Regions from separate parts of the Pseudomonas sp. JZ114 genome, predicted to be linked through region 2. Evidence: predicted binding sites of a transcription regulator. Region 2 holds the regulator's gene; the other holds the start of a gene.

Region 1 (7,617 bases), on a different replicon from region 2:
AAGCTAGTGGCGACGCAGACGCTGTCAAGGCAGGCAATGGACTACTTAGATCAATGCTTGAAACAGACAAGCTTAGTATTGTGGGCAATTATTACCGTCATATTGGCTCAAATAACCAGACTACTGTGACGGTACGAGTGATTTCGAAAGAATACTGGCTATTTGCCTTCTATTGATAAATAACTTATAAATCATCAAAACAAATTCATAGTACGTTCAATACAAAAGCAATTGACAAAAAACCTTGGTTTTGTGAGTTTGCCAGCATAAATACTTTGAATTAGTTCTCTTCTTTAGTAATAGATCACCCCTCCCGCAGCTTATTAGGACCTTTTTAACCAAGGCTCACTAAAGGACCCGCATAGCGATCAGATGCAGGGTGGAGGCGGAGCATAAGAAAGGCTTTGACTGGGCAGGAAAACCTTTAGACGAGTGGGAAGAGTCTTTAAGAATCTCTTGAAGTAGCCTGACTCTAACTAGATAACACCCAACGATGTAGCCGATTCTATGAATGCCTTGATCATGCTTGTTGACTCGGCCCGTGACCGTTATCAAGTCGATACCTTACTAAAACCTGACGGGACACTGGTTATTACCGCACTACCTGTTGAAGGAGGTCATCCACTTGAGTGGATCTTAACGCCTGATCAGGCGCGTAACCGTCTGCTTTTGGAAACGGTCCTGATGGATATCCAGCGTCGGCTTAACCAGCCGGCATCCAATAGCCATGAATTTACCCATGATGATCCATTACATCATGGCTCGCTCGGGTAGTCATTATTTACCCCTCTTTATCACAGTGCTTTTACAGTGCTTCTCATGTTCCTTGCCACACTTGCAGCACAAAGCACTTCTAGTCTGACGTCCGTACCGGATGGGCTAAACGCGTGTTGCACCCTCTCCATCTTGGTGGGTTGCCACGTGGAAGGTTCTCTGGTTTTGCCTTTTGTCACCATTACAGGACGTCCAACTCGCATGATGCGCAAATCTCCTTTTCCGCCTATGTCTTGCGCCTTTCTTTCTGCCGGCGGGAGGTGGGATGCATGCCCGCTCATATGATTGAACCGGCACAACCCGAGGGTTCCGAAAACCTGTCCATCTGCGTTGCACATATTGACCACCGTCACTACTAAACCTCTGGGCATGGGGTTGGGCTCTCCATAATTTACGGCTTCGTGCGCTAACCGGTGGGCAGATGCATATCGCTCCGGAAACGGGGCAAGGAATACGGATATGTCTATAACTCGCGCAGAAGAAAAGGCCGTAAATACCGCAAGTGAGCCCACTCAAGAACAGTTGCTCCGTACCGTTACCGTTACTGGCGGGGCAGTACGGGTTGTGGATTACGAGCCGACTATCCGTATGCTGGTCGTGGAGATTCTTGAAGAACTCGGCTACCACGCCCTGATAGCTGAAGATGGCGCTTCTGGCTTGGCAATCCTGCAATCCGATACCGCTATCGGCCTGTTAGTTTCCGATGTTGGGCTAACGGAAGACAAATGGCTGACGCCGCGTATTAGCCGCCCTGACCTCAAGGTGCTATTTATCACAGGTTATGCTGAGAGCGCTGTGGTAGGCGATGGAAACCTGGAAATCGACACGCCTATTATGACCAGCCCCTTCACGGTCGATATATTGACCGAGCGAATCTAACAGTTGATTGAAGGTAGTTAACTGGCGGTTTTTCAGCTCCTTCTTGGACGGGTCATCTCTATAGTTGGACAGGCTGTGCTCTACCAGCTTGAGCACACTGCAGACTCTGCATTCATAGCTGCGCCTGGTAGTTAGCTTTTTAGGAATGTCGCAGTAGAAAACAGGTAGCTGGTAGAGGTTCGCTTTCAAGAACGCTTGAGCCATGGATGCAGTGAGCTTTATCCGTCACTGAATAAATTCAAGCCTCAAGACTGACCGCCGATACATGTCATCAGACAACAAAAATTCGGCGTGCTTTCGCCTCTACTTTTGCGGATGACAAATATGCTACTACGCAGTTGGAACATAGCCCCCCGGGCTGCGCTTGGGTTTGGCCTGATCGCGCTGATGGTTGCTTTTCTGGGTATTTTCTCGCTAGGCAAGATGTCCAGCATCCGTGACCGTAGTGTGGCTATAGAAGCAGAATGGGTACCCAGCATCCGCATCGTAGATAGCATCCGGGAAAACATGCTGCGTATTCGCACCATTTCCTTGCGCATGGCGCTTGATCCCGACCCTAAAAGCATCGACACCTATGCCAGCCAGTATGAGGCCCGTAATAAGGTTTTGATGGATAACATCAAAGCGTTTGAGGCCTTTGTCGATACGCCCGAAGAGCAACGCCTGTACGGACAATTCAAACAGGATTTTGCAGTCTACCAGCAGGGTATGACCAACTCGTTTGTCCTGGCCCGCCAAGGCGATACTGTCGCCCTGAATAAACTCACTCTGGTTGACATGAAGCCTGTCATCGATGGCACTGGCAAGACATTGGGCGAGCTGGGAGACTACTATGCACAAGGGATCGAGCGCGAAGGAAAGAGTTCGGCGGATCAATACGCCAGCTCTCGCGCCATTGTTATCCTCGTGATTGCCCTGGCGGCCCTGGCTACCGTGCTTATGGCCTGGCTTCTGACGCAAAGTATCGTCAGGCCCCTGCAGAGTGCTGTGCGCGCCGCACAACAGGTTGCCAAAGGAGACCTGACCACTCACATTGAAGTCAGCGGTAGCGATGAGGTCAATCAGCTTCAGGTAGCACTGCGCCAGATGCAGGACAATCTGCGTAACACCCTGGCTCAGATTTCAGGGTCATCAACCCAACTGGCGGCAGCTGCTGATGAACTCAACGCAGTGACCGAAGAAGCCAGCCGCGGCTTGCAACAGCAAAACGATGAGATTGAGCAGGCCGCTACCGCTGTAAACGAGATGAGCGCAGCGGTTGATGAGGTAGCACGTAACGCAGTATCGACATCTGAGGCCTCCAAGACCTCGACCCAGTCAGCACAGGCCGGTCATGTTCGTGTCAATGAAACCATTACAGCCATCACAGACCTGTCGGAAGAGGTTCAGTCTACCTCCGTACTGGTAAGACAACTTGCCGATCGATCGCAGGAAATTGGCAAGGTGCTGGATGTTATTCGTGCCATTGCAGAACAAACCAATCTACTGGCGCTGAATGCTGCGATCGAAGCTGCCCGTGCAGGCGAATCCGGCCGAGGTTTTGCTGTAGTGGCTGACGAGGTAAGAGCGCTCGCTCATCGTACGCAACAGTCGACGCTTGAAATCGAGCAAATGGTCTCTGGCATGCGCAACGGCGCAAGTCAGGCTTTGAACTCCATGCAGATCAGCAGCACTCGCGCTCATTCCACACGGGAGCTGGCAGAAAGTGCAGGCCAGGCGCTAAGCGAGATTACGTCGTCGATCAGCGAAATGTATGAGCGTAACCTGGTAATTGCCAGCGCAGCCGAAGAGCAGGCTCAGGTGGCCAGGGAAGTTGACCGTAACCTTGTCAATATCCGTGATCTATCCGTGCAGTCTGCCACAGGCGCGCATCAAACCAGCGCGTCCAGCCATGAGCTGTCACGTCTAGCGGCTGAGCTTAACTCTCTGGTCAATCGCTTCAAGGTCTGATCGTTTATTCAATGATCACTTTACGACAGAAAAGATGTGAAAGCCCTCTTTAGCAGAGGGCTTTTTTGTTGAAAGCTGGCCAGATCTTCAGATGGATTGCTCTTTACGAGTGAAACAGTGGCCTATGCTTAGGTTAAGCATGAGGCGCACCCGATGAATCTGATAGCTGATAAACTTGCCCGTCTCGATCCGCCGCTTAAGTTTCTTTTTGAACCTCGCGGCTCAGACATGCTCTTGACCTTGATCGACCCAGCCGTTCCTGCACGCGTGCAGCGCCGCCTCGATCCCAAGCTCATGATGAATAAGGATGCGCTAAACCTGACATTGGTCTATGCCGTCAATGAATTACGGGCTAAAGGCTCCCATGTGCCTTTGGAAAAGGATTACATTTTTATCTGATACCTCTTCGACCCACCAAATGGAACCTGGTGCTTCTATCGCCTATCCTCTCAGAGCAGTACGCACCATGGCAGAGAGATCCTCGGGACGATAGGGTTTGGTAAGCAAATGGATATTAGGAGCCAACGTGTTGTTCTGCGAAAGGATGTCCCGAGTATGGCCTGAGGTAAACAATACCGGTATTGCAGGTTCCTGCATCTGAGCCCATGCCGCCAGATCCGTACTTTTGAGCCGACCGGGCATCACGACATCCGTGAAAATCAAATCAACCCTCGTTCCGGCTTCCAGCAGCTGCATGGCCACGTCCGCATCAGGCGCTTGCGCCACGTCATAACCGGCCTGCTGCAGTAACTCTACAACAGAGAATCGAACACCTTCATTATCCTCTACTACCAGGATGGTTTCCCGCCCCTCAAGCGTATAGTCATGTTTGCCCTGGTCATCTTCTTCGGCCTGTTTGTAACTGCGTGCGAAATACATCCGTACCGTCGTACCGCATCCAGGGGCGCTCTGAATATCAATATGGCCCCCACTCTGCTTGACGAAGCCAAACACCATGCTAAGACCAAGTCCCGTACCCTGCCCTTCAGCCTTGGTCGTGAAGAATGGCTCGAAGACGTGCTCCAGCACTTCTGGCTTCATACCTTCGCCCGAATCGGCAACGGACAGGCAGAGGTAGTCCCCAGGACTGATGTCCTTGCCTGCACAGTAATCTTCATCCAGGACGACATTGTCGCCATGAACGCTGATCAGCCCTTCCCCATCCATCGCATCACGGGCATTGATGGCCAGATTGAGAATAGCGTTTTCCAACTGGTTACGATCAACGTGTATGCACCAGGCATTGTCAGGCAGGGACATATCGATTTCGATGGTCTCGCCCAGTGCACGCTGAAGGAGCTCCTCCAGCCCTTCGAAAATATGGGCTGGGTTGTAAACGCCGGGTGATAAGGCTTGGCGACGGGCAAAGGCCAATAGTTGGGAAGACAGCTTGGCTCCTCGCTCCACCGCATTGATGGCAGCTTCTACGCGGCTCTGTACACGAGGGTTGTCCTTTTCCTGACGAGCCAGCAGATGCAGGTTGCTCGAAATGACCTGCAGAACATTATTGAAGTCATGTGCAACGCCTCCGGTCAGTCCGCCAATCGCCTCCAGCTTTTGTGATTGCCGGAGCTGCTCTTCTGCCAACGAGCGGGCCTGCACTTCAGCAGCGACCCGCTGCTCCAGATTGCGCGTCAGTTGATAAAGCGCTTCTTCCGCCATCTTGCGTTCATGAATATCAATCAGAACACCGGGAAAGCGAAACGGCTCTCCATGCTCGTCAAACTCGCATAGACCACTCGCTAAAACCCAGCGGAAAAGGCCGTTCGAACGGCGGATACGGCATTCGGCATTAAACGCGCCGCCCTGATCAAAGGTCTGCCTGATATGCATCCGGATCTTTTCCAGGTCATCCGGATGAATGAAGCCGCTGGCAATCTGAATGGGGATACCTGCCGCCGCTTCGTCCACGGGGTACGAAAAGGTTCGTGCGAAGCGCTCATCCCCGGTCAGGAACCGGGCTTTGATATCCCAGACGAACAGCCCCAGGAGCGCGCCAGAGTTCAATGCCAGTTGTAGTCGTTCATTCGTTGCCCGGAAGGAACGCTCAGCCTCCTGACGTCGCCGCTCCGACAGTACGTGTTGAGTGGTTTCGATAACGATGGCCATGACGCCGGCCGGCACGCCGTCATCCTCGGGCACCGGGCTGTAGTAAAGGTCCATCGAGACGTCTTCCGGACGCCCATTACGAAACAACACGAGTTCTTTGTTTCGATAAGAGAGCGTACCGCCAGCCAGACAGGTATCAACTACATTCCGATTGAATTCGGCAACTTCCGGCCAACCAATCTCGACTGGCGAGCCGAGAAGAAAAGGATGACGCCCTCCCGCAAACACGGCATAGGCATCGTTATAAATCATATAACCAGGCCGTCCCCACAACATGACGAGGGGTACGGGAGAGGCCAGTAGAAACTGGACGGCAGCGCTCAGACTTTTGGACCACTGTTCAATAGGGCCGAGATCCGTACAGGACCAGTCGAAAGACCGGATACGCTCGGCCATTTCACCGCTCCAGCCCAGGCAACCATGATCGTCCCTTAAAAATTGCATGGATTGTCTCTTAGGAAAAAGGCCTGTTCAGTATGTTGGTGCCCAGATACGACCACAGCAACAAACAACAATTCTAAACAAACGAAGCGGCGGCAAGGTCAGTCTATTCGGCAACGATAGCAGCCTTTTGAAGTGGCCGTCCGTCCACGGTGAAAAACCGCCAAGTAAAACACACCGGTAAGCGCTACCCTCTATACGTCCTGAGCGCGGCCAGACACATGGCCATGCGCTACACGGGTAATCAATAACAAAAGCTATAAGGAGATTACATGTCCGTTCATATTGAAGAGCGATTTTCTGCTCGTCTGGCGTTACGTTGTGCGCATTGGGCTGAGCGCTGGTTCCCTGACTCCTGGGTCTTTGCCGCTGTCGCCGTGGTTGTGGTGGCGCTTGCCGCCACCCTGCTCGGTACACCGGCTTCAAGTACAGCCAAGGCATTTGGCGACGGTTTCTGGAGCCTGATTCCCTTCACCATGCAAATGGCGTTTGTAGTGATCGGCGGCTACGTCGTGGCCAGCTCAGCGCCTGCGGCCCGTCTGATCGACTGGCTGGCTCGTATCCCACGCAATGGTCGGTCGGCTGTCTGCTGGGTAGCGCTTATTTCGATGCTGGCTTCTCTGCTCAACTGGGGGCTCAGCCTGGTTTTTGGAGGGCTCCTGGTAAGGGCCCTTGCCCGACGTGTCGATTTGAAAATGGATTACCGGGCAGCAGGTGCAGCGGCCTATCTCGGACTGGGCGCCGTATGGGCGCTGGGCTTATCGTCCTCTGCGGCCCAGTTGCAGGCAAATCCGGGAAGCCTGCCTCCGTCTGTTCTAGCCATTACCGGTGTCATTCCCTTCACGGAAACTATCTTCCTCTGGCAATCAGGCGTCATGCTGCTTGCTCTAATCCTGCTGTCGCTGATCATTGCATATGCTACTGCGCCTGGAGAATTGACTGCTCGTACTGCGCGTGAGTGTGGAGTCGACCCCGTACTGGAAACACCGGCTCGGCTAGTGCGAACACGCCCAGGCGAATGGCTGGAGCATAGCCCGCTTCTGACCATTATCATTGTGCTGCTAGCGCTGGGGTGGCTTTGGCAGGAGTTTGCTTCCAAGCCTGCCATTGAGGCCATTTCAGGGCTTAACACCTACAATCTGTTATTTCTGACACTTGGTGCGCTTCTGCATTGGCGTCCTCGTCATTTTCTCGATGCAGTGGCGCGTGCTGTGCCGACCACTACTGGTGTCCTGATCCAGTTTCCCCTCTATGGCTCCATTGCTGCGATCATGACAAAGGCGACAGGAAGTGATGGTCAGACGCTTGCCCACCATATTTCCGCCTTCTTCGTTCAACTGGCCTCACACGATACATTTGCCGTCCTGATGGGCGTCTATTCAGCTATCCTGGGTTTCTTTATTCCTTCAGGCGGGGGTAAATGGATCATCGAGGCGCCTTACGTCATGCAGGTTGCCAATGACT
Region 2 (7,617 bases):
CAGCCCAGGACGAAGCTGATCGCCATCCTCAGCTTCCTTGACAGAAATCTTGCACAATTTGTCCAGACGCTCTGCAAACGCCTTGGTAAAGGCGGCAGGCATGTGCTGAATCAGCACGATTGGCGCTGGAAAGTTGGCAGGCAATTGGGTCAGTACCCGTTGCAACGCCACAGGACCACCGGTCGACGTACCGATGGCCACCAGCTTGTAATTCTTGCGCCGTGGCGCAGCACTGGTCACCGACGCTGAAGCCGAGGAGCCTGCCGGATGTGCCGAAGCAGTCCGCGCCGCCGGGCGAGGGGTTGTCGAGGTGGGTGCAGGCGCATGGGCCGACACACTTCCAGACGATAACCGGCGGTTGCTGCGCGCAATGGTATGGATCTTCTCGCACAACAAGCGCTTTACGCTCTCGGGATGGCGGGAAATATCCTCGAAATTCTTGGGTAGATAATCTACCGCACCCGCATCCAACGCATCGAGCGTAACCCGAGCGCCTTCATGCGTCAGCGACGAAAACATCAGAACAGGCGTCGGGCACTTCTGCATGATGTGCCGAACGGCCGTAATGCCATCCATGAAGGGCATCTCATAATCCATGGTAACGACGTCGGGTTTCAACGCCATCACCTGATCAATCCCTTCACGCCCATTGGTCGCCGTACCGACGACCGTAATATTGGGATCACCCGCCAGGATTTCAGTCAAACGGCGGCGGAAGAAACCCGAATCATCCACCACCAACACTCTTACAGCCATATGACACTCCTAACGGCGGGGCTTCGACTCAAATACCGCGGCGCGCGTAGCGCTTGAGCATGCTCGGTACGTCAAGGATCAATGCGATCCGGCCATCACCTGTAATGGTGGCTCCCGACATACCCGGCGTTCCTTGCAACATCTTGCCTAATGGCTTGATGACTACTTCTTCCTGACCTACGAGTTGATCCACAACAAAACCGATGCGTTGCGTACCGACCGACAGGATAACAACGTGACCTTCCTGCTGTTGCTCATCGTAAGCCGCATCCTTGACCAGCCAGCGCTTGAGGTAGAACAGCGGCAGTGCTTTGTCGCGAACCACGACCACTTCCTGACCGTCGACCACATTGGTGCGAGAGAGGTCCAGGTGGAAGATCTCGTTCACGTTGACCAGTGGGAATGCAAAGGCCTGATCGCCCAGCATTACCATCAGGGTTGGCATGATCGCCAGGGTCAGCGGGACCTTGATCACAATCTTGGAGCCCTGCCCCTTGTTGGAGAAGACGTTTACCGTGCCGTTAAGCTGTGTAATCTTGGTCTTCACCACGTCCATGCCCACACCACGACCGGAAATATCGGAGATTTCGGTCTTGGTTGAAAAGCCTGGTGCAAAGATCAGATTGTAGCATTCAAGATCGGTCAGACGTTCCGCCGCATCCTTATCGAGCAGGCCTTTTTCAACAGCCTTGGCGCGCAGAGCGTTGGGATCCATCCCTTTGCCATCGTCGGAAATGGCCAACAGGATATGATCGCCCTCCTGCTCCGCAGACAGAACGACACGGCCCGCACGGGCTTTGCCATTCTTCTCGCGCTCGGCAGGCTCCTCGATTCCATGGTCGACCGCGTTGCGCACCAAGTGCACCAGCGGGTCAGCCAAGGCCTCTACCAAGTTCTTGTCGAGATCGGTTTCTTCACCCACAAGCTCAAGGTTGATTTCTTTCTTCAGGTTGCGCGCCAAGTCACGAACCAGACGCGGGAAGCGTCCGAATACCTTCTTGATTGGCTGCATGCGCGTCTTCATGACCGAGGTCTGAAGATCCGCTGTCACAACGTCCAAGTTTGATACAGCCTTGGCCATGGCCTCATCGCCGCTGTTCAGCCCAAGACGAACCAGACGATTACGCACCAGCACCAGCTCACCGACCATGTTCATGATCTCGTCGAGACGGGCGGTGTCCACACGCACGGTTGTTTCAGCTTCGCTGGCCGGCTTCTCGCCTGCCGGGGCCGCCGCCGCACGCGGTTCAGCTTTGGGTGCTGCGCTGGCTGTCGGTGCAGGGGCCGCTGCAGGCTGGGGCTTCGCCACAGGAGCAGATGCTGCCTTGGCAACCGGAGCAGGTGCAGGCGCTACAGGAGCAGCCGCAACACCACCATCGAAACGGCCCTTTCCATGCAGTTCATCCAGCAGAGACTCGAACTCGTCATCCGTGATTTCATCACCTGACTTGGCTACCGGAGCAGCAGCCTTGGCAGGTTCGGACGGCGCTGCAACAGCAGCATCAAACTTACCTTTGCCGTGCAGCTGATCCAGCAGAGATTCAAACTCGTCATCCGTGATCTCGTCACCTGACTTGGCTACCGGAGCAGCAGCCTTGGCAGGCTCGGACGGCGCTGCAACAGCAGCATCGAACTTGCCTTTGCCGTGCAGCTGATCCAGCAGAGATTCAAACTCGTCATCGGTGATTTCGTCGCCAGATGCAGGTACGGCTGAGCCAACGGCTGCCACAGGTGCAGGCTCATTCCCGATTGCATCGAGGAGTCGGTCAAACTCATCGTCGCTTACATCACTGGCAGCAGGTGCCTGGACAGCAACCACAGGGACCTGAACCGGCTCCACGGCAGTGGGAGCAGGTTCGGCGCCTTCAGGCTCCGCCAGACGTGCCAAGGCAGCCAGCAGCTCAGGAGTAGCCGGTGTCGGCTCAGTACGCTCACGTACCTGGCCGAACATTTCGTTTACCGTATCCAGAGCTTGAAGGACAACGTCCATCAGCTCGGCATCAACGCGGCGCTCACCCTTACGCAGGATGTCGAACACGTTTTCGGCAATGTGGCAGCACTCAACAAGGGCGTGCAGCTGGAGGAAGCCTGCCCCTCCCTTTACCGTGTGGAATCCACGGAAGATGGCGTTGAGAAGATTCATATCATCCGGGCGGCTTTCGAGTTCCACCAATTGCTCGGACAACAATTCGAGAATCTCGCCGGCCTCTACCAGGAAATCCTGGAGGATTTCTTCATCGGCGTCGAAGCTCATTCATGCACTCTCCAAAAAGGCCAGGTTTAGAAACCAAGGCTGGACAGAAGGTCATCTACGTCATCCTGGCTGGATACGACGTCTTCTCTTTTATCGGCATGAATCTGCGGACCTTCACCCTTCGAAGACTTTTCTTTTTGAATTTCTTCGATGGCCTTGACGTGGTCGTGGCTAATTCCTGCATAACGATCCACCTGACCGGCCATACGGACCAGCTTGACGAGATCGCGCTCGACTTGTGTAACAAGGTTCGTCACACGCTTGATGACTTGACCGGTAAGATCCTGATAGTCCTGCGCCAACAGGATATCGTTCAGCAACGAAGACAGCTTGTGGGCGTCCTCATCGCTGCGCCCCAGAAACGCACCGACGCGCTTGGCCAGCTCGCGGAACTCCTCGGCACTGAGCTCGCGCCGCATAAAGCGGCCCCACTCGGCGTGGAGGTCATGAGCGTCCTTACCAAATGATTCGATAAGCGGTGTGCTGGCATCGACCAAGTCCATGGTACGGTTGGCAGCACGCTCCGTCATTTCCACAACGTAGCTTAGGCGATCGGTGGCGTCTGCAATGTTTGTTACTTCATTGGCATAGGACGCCTGGGGATCGATCTGGAAGTTGACGATCGCGTTGTGCAACTCACGCGTCAGCTTGCCGATTTCCTGATACAGACCACGATCTCGCACCTGATTGAGCTCATTGATGAGCTGCACTGCCTGGCTGAAATTGCCATCTTCAAGGCTGGCAACCAGCTCTTGGGCATGCTTTTTCAGGGTCGATTCCAGGTCTTCGAATGATTTACTGCCAAGGTCCATAACATCCTCGAGATGGTTATCAGCCGTTGACCCGCTCAAAGATCTTGTCGATCTTTTCTTTGAGCACCTGGGCAGTAAACGGCTTCACAACGTAACCATTCACACCCGCTTGAGCTGCCTCGACAATTTGTTCGCGCTTGGCTTCGGCCGTTACCATCAGAACAGGCAGGTTCTTCAGGCGTGCATCGGCACGGACTTCCCGTAGCAGGTCGATACCGGTCATACCCGGCATGTTCCAGTCCGTTACCAGGAAGTCGAAGTTGCCGCTTTGCAGCATCGGCAACGCCGTCAAGCCGTCGTCGGCCTCGGTAGTATTGGTGAACCCCAGATCTCGCAGCAGATTCTTGATGATGCGTCTCATGGTGGAAAAATCGTCCACGATGAGAATTTTCATATCTTTGTCCAAGTCGACCTCCATCCTTACCCCAGACATGCCTTTTCAAAGGCATGCCATACATGCTTAGTGTTTTGCCTTAGCGCGAACGCCATTCAGCCAGACGAGCCCGCAGACGTGCTGCGCACTGACTGTGCAGTTGACAGACTCGGGATTCACTTACCCCAAGCACCTCTCCGATTTCCTTTAGGTTCAACTCCTCGTCGTAATACAGCGACAAGACGAGACGCTCACGCTCTGGAAGATTGGCAATGGCTTCCGCCAGGGCCTGCTTGAAACGATCATCTTCCAGTCCTCGACCTGGCTCGAAATCATGGGCTCCGCTCTCTTCGAGACCGTGCTCACCCTCTTCCATCAAGTCATCGAAGCTGAACAGGCGACTTCCCAATGTGTCATTGAGAATGCCGTAATATTCTTCAAGGCTTACACCAAGTTCGGCAGCAACTTCAGGATCTTTAGCGTCACGACCCGTTCTTGCTTCAACAGCACGAATCGCATCGGCCACCATACGGCTGTTACGATGCACCGAACGAGGTGCCCAATCACCTTTGCGAACCTCGTCCAGCATGGCTCCGCGGATACGGATACCGGCATAGGTTTCAAAGCTTGCACCTTTGCCGGCATCGTACTTCTTGGAGGCCTCGAGCAGGCCGATCATGCCGGCCTGCATGAGATCTTCCACCTGTACATTGGCAGGCAGACGCGCCAACAGGTGATAGGCAATGCGCTTGACCAGCGGCGCATACTGATTGATCAGTTGCTCCTGCTGTGAATGGGTCTGAGATTTACTGTACATACGGAGACCGCTGGACGCTGTCATACATTTGGCCCTACAGTGGGTTGCACCAATCGTTCGACGAAAAACTCCAAGTGACCGCGTGGGTTGGCCGGCAAGGGCCAAGCATCCACCTTCTGGGCAATAGCCCGGAAAGCCAGAGCGGCTTTGGAGCGCGGGTATGCTTCGTATACGGACCGCTGCTTCTGGACGGCTTTCCGTACACATTCATCAAAAGGAACCGCACCCACATACTGCAGAGCCACATCCAAGAAACGGTCAGTTACCTTGGTCAGCTTAGCAAAGAGATTGCGACCTTCCTGGGGCGTCAATGCCATATTCGCCAGTACGCGAAACCGCGTGATTCCATGATCGCGGTTGAACATCTTGATAAGCGCATAAGCGTCCGTGATCGAAGTAGGCTCATCACAGACCACCAGAAGTACCTCCTGGGCAGCCCGTACAAAGCTCACGACCGAATCACCGATGCCGGCAGCCGTATCGACAACAAGCACATCGATATCGTTGCTGATGTCACTGAATGCCTGGATCAGACCGGCATGTTGAAGAGACGACAACTGCACCATGGCTTGCGCACCGGAAGCGGCCGGAACGACCCGGATACCGCCAGGGCCTTGCAAAATCACGTCGCGAAGATCACATTTGCCTTCGATCACATCGGCGAGCGTCTGCTTCGGAGTCAAACCGAGCAAAACGTCGACGTTTGCCAAGCCCAAGTCGGCATCGAGCAACATGACACGTCGGCCCAGTTCAGCCAACGCCAGCGAAAGGTTTACCGAAACGTTGGTTTTCCCAACACCTCCCTTGCCGCCTGTCACTGCAATTACCTGTACGGGATGCATACCCATTGCTGTACACCTATGAAAAACCAGCCAGCCCGTAGAGGGCACTTATGGTGTAGCCAGATCGTTATGCTAACGAGCCAGCTGGCACTAAACCTGAAGCGTGTACTGCTTTCTGACACTACGACGCCTGTAAACCTTCTGTTGCAAAAACCTTACCCAACTTGCAAAAAACTGTAACTTAACCGACGCGCTTGGCCGGCTTTTGATAAAGCTCGGCAAACATATCCGCCATGGTTTCCTCTGCTGGCTCCTCGGTCAGCTGACGATTGACTGCACGGCTAACCAGCTGATGCTTGCGCGCAATATGCAGGTCGTCAGGGATGCGAGGACCGTCGGAGAGATAGGCTACCGGGATATGATGGCTAATGGCTATACCGAGAGCTTCACCCAACGTCGCGGATTCATCCAGTTTGGTCAGAACACAACCAGCCAGACCGCACCCCTTGTAGTTGTGATAAGCCGCTTTCAGCACCTGGCTCTGGCTGGTTACAGCCATGACCAGATAGTTGCGAATCTTCAGTTTCTCATTAGCCAGCGCTTCCAACTGCAGACGCAGGGAGGGGTCATTGGCTGGGATACCTGCCGTATCGATCAGGACCATACGCTTGCGAGCCAGTGGCTCAAGCGCCTGAGCCAGCGACTGACGTGGATCTACAACGGTAACCGGCACATCGAGAATATGACCCAACGTCTTGATTTGCTCTTGGGCGCCGATGCGATGGCTATCCATGGTGACCAGCGCAAGACTTTGCGCGCCATACTTCAGAACATAGCTCGCTGCCATTTTGGACAGCGTAGTGGTCTTGCCCGATCCGGCAGGACCGACGAACGCGACGATACCGCCCTCTTCCAGCAGATCAACCTGGGGCGTGTCAATTGCCTGGGTCAGATGGGCCAGCAGCATACGCCAGGCCTGACGGGGCTCGTTCACACTTGCCACACGCGCCATCAGGTCACGGCACAGATCAGCCGGAAGTCCCATGCGTTGCAGGCGGCGCCAGAAGTTTGCTTCGTCAGGACGCTTGTCCTGCATCTGGCCCCAGGCGATAGAGCCCAGCTGCACTTCAATCAATTCACGTAGCCCGGTGATCTCGGAGCGCATGGCATCCAGCGCGCGGCGCTCTTCGGCAGAAGGCGCGGCGGCAACGGCAGGTGCTGGCTGGGCAACTTTGGGCTCGGAGATAACAGGTTCCTGGCGAGCGCTGATCTGCTCACTGCCAAAGAGTTGACTAGCGTTGGCTTGCGGCGCAGCGACACCCTGGTTAGGCGAGCGAATGGCCAGTTCAGCGTGGGCTTCGGCGATACGCACTTGGGTTTTACGCAGCTCGGCTTCCAGCGCAGCATTCGGCGCAGTGGGAGTCGGCGCTTGATAATCCAGGGCAGCGGTCAGCTCAATGCCACCGGCAACACGGCGATTGCTCAGGATCGCGGCATCTGCACCCAGTTCGTCACGAACCATTTTCATGGCTTGACGCATATCAGCAGCAAAAAAGCGTTTAACTTGCATGGTTCAAACCTCAGCCGTTCTGGCCAACCGTTGCGATAATGGTGACTTGTTTGTTATCCGGAATTTCCTGATAAGCCAGCACAGACATAGTGGGAACTGCCATTCTCGCGAAGCGGGACATCATCCCGCGAATCGCACCGGCTACCAGTAACACGACTGGCTTACCCATCATTTCTTGACGCTGTGCTGCATCTACCAGAGAGCGCTGCAATTTCTCGGCCATTCCTGGTTCCAGGAACATGCCATCTTCAAC

What was found. The regulator FliA, encoded in region 2, starts transcription of late flagellar genes. The targets are predictions, from matches to a motif close to CTAAAGTTTNNNNNNNNNNNGCCGNTAA.
Region 1: a site for FliA is predicted at 1,891-1,918, ahead of JQR90_RS22975 (methyl-accepting chemotaxis protein). Genes of this name have one in related genera too.

Annotation. Positions count from the first base shown of each region.
Region 1 covers NZ_CP069257.1:764,515-772,131, forward strand. Annotated here, with positions in the region: gene JQR90_RS22965 (hypothetical protein) at 508-774, shown strand; gene JQR90_RS22970 (response regulator) at 1,234-1,653, shown strand; gene JQR90_RS22975 (methyl-accepting chemotaxis protein) at 1,978-3,603, shown strand; gene JQR90_RS22980 (hypothetical protein) at 3,757-4,002, shown strand; gene JQR90_RS22985 (ATP-binding protein) at 4,045-6,156, opposite strand; gene JQR90_RS22990 (short-chain fatty acid transporter) at 6,426-7,617, shown strand, end outside.
Region 2 covers NZ_CP069256.1:1,726,121-1,733,737, reverse strand. Annotated here, with positions in the region: gene JQR90_RS08120 (protein-glutamate methylesterase/protein-glutamine glutaminase) at 1-756, opposite strand, end outside; gene JQR90_RS08115 (chemotaxis protein CheA) at 785-3,010, opposite strand; gene JQR90_RS08110 (protein phosphatase CheZ) at 3,037-3,822, opposite strand; gene JQR90_RS08105 (chemotaxis response regulator CheY) at 3,842-4,216, opposite strand; gene fliA (RNA polymerase sigma factor FliA) at 4,296-5,036, opposite strand; gene fleN (flagellar synthesis regulator FleN) at 5,033-5,860, opposite strand; gene flhF (flagellar biosynthesis protein FlhF) at 6,036-7,364, opposite strand; gene flhA (flagellar biosynthesis protein FlhA) at 7,375-7,617, opposite strand, start outside.